2 linked regions of the Methyloterricola oryzae genome follow. The main gene of each other region encodes a partner of the protein of the gene in region 2 in a complex. Links are inferred from orthologs where the notes say so. Each region holds a gene or a part of one and is shown on either strand. Other genes may lie near its edges.

Region 1 (2,808 bases), on a different replicon or contig from region 2:
CCTGGTGGCTGACTAAGGTGATGCCGATTTTCGCCTGGCTCACCATGATCGGCGGCATCGGTTACAGCCTGGCTTCCACCATCATGATCTTCACCTCGCTGGCGCAGATGTGGCTGCCGCGCAACCAGTGGATGCTTTACTGGACCAAAAAAGAGGAAACGGAGTAGACGCATCCGGCGCGGCGATTCAGCGTCCGCGCCGGCGTCCGCTGAACTCGTGGATAAAAAGGGCAAAGAGGATGAGCCCGGCGCCCGCGAAAACCTGGATGGAAACTGGCTCGCGGTTGGCGAGATGACCCAGGGCAAGGGCCGTCACCGGCGTGGCGAGGGTAATCAAGGCTACCCGGGTGGCCGCCAGGTGTTTGAGCACGTAGAAATAGCAGGCAAAGCCGACGGTAGTGGCCACCGCCCCCAGGTACGCAATGGAAATCAGGCTCGCCGATGGGACCTGTTGCGGCCATTGACCGTCCGCGACCCACCACGTGGCGAGGTAGGCCGGTACCGAGAGAGCCAGCCCCCCTCCCAGAAGTTGGAGTGAGGGCAGTGGCGCATGCACCCGCTTGACCCAGATGGAACTGGACGCCTGAAGGAACGCGGACAGAAGTACGCCGACGATGCCTTTCAACGACTGCGGCCCGACTTCCGCCGCCGACTCGATCATCAGGAACAGTCCCCCGATACCCAGGCCATAAGCGGTGAGACGCGGCAGCAGGGCCCCGCGCTCACCTAGCCAAAAGGCCGCCATAAGGGCGGTCATCATGGGTGTGAGCCCAAAGATCACGGCAACCCAGCCCGATGGGATGAACTGGGCTCCCCAGTACACTGCCAGCATCGAACCATAGATATGAATGGCGGCTCCCGCATAGGCCAGCAGCGACTTTCTGTCGCTGGGCAAGCGCTGACGCAGCAGTAACAGCAGAAGCCAGACGCAACAGCCGCCAATCGCCATGCGCGCGCTGGCACCGAAAAGGAAGCCGGGCCCCTCTCCGCTCCACTTGATGGCCAGGGGCGTGGTGGACCAGATCAGGACCACGCTCAGATAAGCCAGCGAGACAGCCATGTTTATGCGTCCTGGCATGCGGGCACCCAGCGCGCCCTGGCCCGTCGACTACGCGACCCCGCAAGGGGGCCGTGTTCGGGAAATCAGCGCGAATCCGCAGCGCCAAACAGTTCCTGCACCCAGGCGCTGCGCCGCTCGCGGTCCAGCACTTCGACGCGGGCACGCATCAGCACGACGGCCAGGTAATACAGCTTGAACGCCACCGCCATCACCAGCAGCGGAACCAGCATGCTGAGGTGGATGGAAGGCTTGTCGAGCTTGGTCACCGTCGGTCCCTGATGCAGGGTGTTCCACCATTCCACCGAGTAGTGAATGATGGGAATGTTGACCACACCCACGAGGATCAAGACTCCGCCCGCCCGCGCCGCGGTGCGCTTGTCGTCGATCGCGGATACCAGGGCGATATAGCCCAGATAGAGGAACAGCAGGATCAGTTCCGAGGTCAGGCGCGCATCCCAGACCCACCAGGCGCCCCACATGGGCTTGCCCCAGAGCGACCCGGTGACCAGCGCCAGGAACGTGAAGCTGGCGCCAATGGCGGCGGAGCTATTGGCCATGACGTCCGCCAGCTTGATATTCCAGATCAGGTTGATGGCACTGAGGACAGCCATCAAGGTGTAGATGAACATGGACATCCAGGCCGCAGGCACATGGACGAACATGATGCGGTAACTTTCACCTTGCTGATAGTCGGGCGGCGCCACCACAAGCCCCAGGTACAGACCATACATCATAGTCCCCAGGCACAGCGCACCGACCCAGGGAATGAGCTTGCCCGAAATGTCGTAGAAATAACGGGGCGAGGCCAGCTTATGGAAAAATAACCACATGGTATTAACTCACACTGATTCTGAGGGCGGCGGCGATGGCCAGCGGTGCTAGGGTTAGGGCCAGCACCAGCAGGGCCGCCAGGAAATAGATCTGCCCTTCGATGGGCATGCCGGCGGCCGATGCCGTCACCGCGTTGGTGGCGAAGATCAGAACCGGAATGTATAGGGGCAGAATGAGCAAGGTCAATAGGACCCCACCGCGTTTGAGGCCCACTGTCAGCGCCACGCCAATGGCCCCGATCAGGCTGAGCAATGGGGTCCCCAAGGCCAGCGTCAGTAGCAAGGCGGACATGGCCTTATCCGGCATGGCGAGGAGCAGGCCGAGGAGCGGCGCCAGCAGCAGCATGGGCAAGCCACTGACCAGCCAATGGGCGATGACCTTGGCCAGCACCAGCATCGACAAGGGCTGAGGGCTGAGCAGCATCTGTTCCAGGGCACCGTCCTCGAAGTCGCTGCGGAAGAGGTTCTCCAGGGAAAAGAGTGCCGCCAGGAGGGCAGCGATCCATATGACGCCCGGCGCTATGCGGCGCAGCAATTCCACCTCGGGACTCACACCCAAGGGATACAGCGTCACGATCATCAGGAAAAACAACAAGGGATTGGCCAACTCCCCGCGATGGCGAAAGGCCAGCAACAGGTCACGCCGCAGCATCGCGATAAAGGCCGCGGTTAATCCGTTCACGTCAGGCTCACCTTGACGGCGTCGCCGCGCACTTCGATGGCTTGATGCGAGGTCATTACCGCCATTCCACCGGATGCGAGGTGCTCCTCGATGAGTCGCGTCACCAGCGCCACGCCGCTAACGTCCAGCGCCGTGAAGGGTTCATCCATGACCCACAGTGCGGCAGGCCTGACCAGCAAGCGGGCCAGGGCGATTCTTTGTTTCTGGCCGGCGGACAGCGAGCGCGCCGGTATATCC
Region 2 (2,723 bases):
GCGTACAGCAGCAGGGAGCCGCCCACAACGATGGCCAGGAAGATCAGTATGAACAGGCCGCGAGCCGGATCCGACGCGAAGGCATGCACTGACGTCAAGACACCGGAGCGAACCAGGAAAGTCCCCAGCAGGCTCAGCGAAAACGCGAACAGGGCCAACAGCACCGTCCAAGCCTTGAAAGCGCCTCGCTTCTCCGTCACCGCCAGGGAATGCAGCAAGGCCGTCGCCACCAGCCAGGGCATGAAGGAAGCGTTTTCCACTGGATCCCAGAACCACCAGCCCCCCCATCCCAGTTCGTAGTATGCCCACCATGACCCCAGGGTGATGCCGAAAGTCAGAAACACCCAGGCCACCAGGGTCCAGGGGCGCGACCAGCGGGCCCAAGCTGAATCCAGGGAACCTCCCAGCAAGGCCGCGATGGCAAAGCTGAAGGCCACGCTCAAACCCACGTAGCCCATGTACAGCATGGGCGGATGGATGGTCATGCCGAAGTCCTGCAGCAGCGGATTCAGGTCATTGCCCTCAACGGGCGCGGGAACGACCCGCTCAAACGGATTGGAGGTCAGCAGAATGAACAACTGGATGCCGATACTCACCAGCCCCATGACACCCAAGACACGGGCCAGCATCTCCTCGGTAAGGCTGCGGCTGAACAAGGTCACAGCGAAAGTCCAAAGCCCCAGGATGAAGGCCCACAGCAACATGGAACCCTCGTGTGCACCCCACACCGCGGAGATGCGGTAATAGAGAGGCAGCGCGCTGTTGGAATTGCGCGCTACGTAGGCCACGGAGAAATCGTTGTTCACGAAGCTCAAGGCCAGACAAAACATGGATGCCGCTAGAAACAGGAACTGGGCCCGCCCCGCCGGCCGCGCAACTGCCATCCAGATCGGCACGCCCTTCTCAGCCCCCATCAGAGGAAACACGACCTGCAGCAGCGCCATCATGAAGGCCATGATCAACGCGATATGTCCCAGTTCCGCGATCATTTCTGGTAGTCCTTGTAACTCGTGGGCATCTGGCCGCTCTTTTTCAGCGCCTCGCCAACTTCCGGCGGCATGTAGTTTTCATCATGTTTGGCCAAGACTTCAGAGGCGGTGAATACACCGCTTTCGTCCATCTGCCCGATGGAAATGATGCCCTGTCCCTCGCGGAACAGGTCCGGCAAAATGCCGCTGTAGACCACCGGCACGGTCGCCGTTCCGTCGGTTACGCTGAAATGGACCGTGACCCCCTCGGAACGTTTGACGCTGCCCGCCACCACCAAGCCGCCCACGCGAAAGGGATAGCCTTTTGGCGCCTCTCCGGCGGCAACCTGGGAGGGCGTATAGAAGTACAGCAGGTTCTTCTGAAACGCGGTAAGCCCCAAAAAAGCCGCCACCGCAACACCTGCCACCATCAACCCGACCAGGGACATGCGTTTTTGCCGTGGCGTCATGAGCGGCCTCGTGTCTGTTTCAGCATGCGTCGGATGCTGTCTCGCACCTCGGACTTGCGGCGCCAAGGCAAGACTAGATTGAAAACCAGCATGGCGAATACCAGGCCATAGGACGTCCAGACATAGAAGGCGTAGCCGCCCATGGAAAAGAATTGCTCAAAGTTCATTCTGCACTATCGGTCAAATTGGAATATCCCTATTGCAAAGATTAAAGATGGCTGCCCGTCTGCCCCGGAAAAGCAGGTTTATTCCGAAGTTTCGGACAGGCCTAGGGTGTCAACTGGCAATTCTGATAGACCAGCGGGATGGTGCCAAAACAGGTGTTCTTGCCCTTGCCGCCATCGACCTCGATATCGTCGGAACTGATGAACAACTTGTCATTCCCTGCATTGCCGAAAATCCGGTCACTGCCGGCACTCCCCACAACTGAATCGGCGCCGTTATTTCCACTCAATACGTCATTGCCGCCGTCACCGTCTATGGAGTCTTTTCCATTGCCCCCGGCTATGGAATCGTTGCCTTCGTCACCATAGATGAAGTCATTGCCGTTTTTTCCCTTCAGTTGATCGTTGCCCAGGCCTCCATTAATCACATCGATCCCGTTATCTCCGGAAATGAAGTCATCACCGTCGCCACCGTCGATCGTGTCGTCACCGTTATCGCCATAGATTTGGTCATTACCGGCACCGCCGCTGATGGAGTCATTACCACCCTGCCCGCAGATCAGGTCATTACCACCGTTTCCATTGATGGAATCACGCTTGCTGGTGCCGATGATCACATCGTCGCCTTCCGTCCCGGTCACACCGGTGACTGTAGCTTCGCGCCCCTGACACTTCGGCGCTGCCAACGCCGTATCGGTAGCCAGAAAGAGCAACAACGCGGCCGCCATGGCTGCCGGGAATGTCCTTGACGTCATAGGTAAGAACCTCAGCATTGAGTTAGTTAAAGTTCTGGGATTGATGATCTAGTAATTAGGTTCAAAATCCGGTGAGCCGCATTCAGCACTCGCCCGGAATGCGGTGCGCCTCCGGCACCACATCTTCGGTATGCAGGTTGAAAACCCCATTGCGGCGGTCAGCGAAAAAATACCTGAGAGACCGCCGCACGGTCTCGAATGCAATTTCATTCCATGGAACCTCAGCCTCCAGAAACAGCCGCGTGTCCAGACTTTCCGCGCCGGGTGAAAACCGCTTTGCCACCATCCGGGCGTGATAAAACACGTAGACTTGGGAGATGTGCGGCAAGCTGAAAAGGCTCTGCAGCCCAGTAATCTCCACTTCCA

Evidence for each region. The genes of interacting proteins can lie anywhere in the genome.
Region 1: the proteins of ccmD (region 2) and EK23_RS19040 are in contact, whole or in part, in a solved structure (PDB 8CE8), measured with the Escherichia coli proteins. The link is inferred for Methyloterricola oryzae from one-to-one orthologs.

The regions. Positions count from the first base shown.
Region 1 is NZ_JYNS01000022.1:7,239-10,046, reverse strand. What follows is about bases 17-2,787. They hold EK23_RS19040 (heme ABC transporter permease), read right to left. Parts: upstream 1,890-2,787; coding sequence 1,143-1,889; downstream 17-1,142. Other genes in these bases: ccmA (cytochrome c biogenesis heme-transporting ATPase CcmA), read right to left, coding at 2,568-2,787; ccmB (heme exporter protein CcmB), read right to left, coding at 1,894-2,571; EK23_RS19045 (DMT family transporter), read right to left, coding at 187-1,059; EK23_RS19050 (Aq_1264-related membrane protein), read left to right, coding at 17-167. Also shown: more of EK23_RS19050, read left to right, coding at 1-16; more of ccmA, read right to left, coding at 2,788-2,808. UniProt on the Escherichia coli protein: Required for the export of heme to the periplasm for the biogenesis of c-type cytochromes.
Region 2 is NZ_JYNS01000008.1:81,739-84,461, forward strand. What follows is about bases 21-2,706. They hold ccmD (heme exporter protein CcmD), read right to left. Parts: upstream 1,606-2,706; coding sequence 1,435-1,605; downstream 21-1,434. Other genes in these bases: EK23_RS12205 (heme lyase CcmF/NrfE family subunit), read right to left, coding at 21-989; ccmE (cytochrome c maturation protein CcmE), read right to left, coding at 986-1,438; EK23_RS12220 (calcium-binding protein), read right to left, coding at 1,707-2,330; EK23_RS12225 (NUDIX hydrolase), read right to left, coding at 2,440-2,706. Also shown: more of EK23_RS12205, read right to left, coding at 1-20; more of EK23_RS12225, read right to left, coding at 2,707-2,723. UniProt on the Escherichia coli protein: Required for the export of heme to the periplasm for the biogenesis of c-type cytochromes.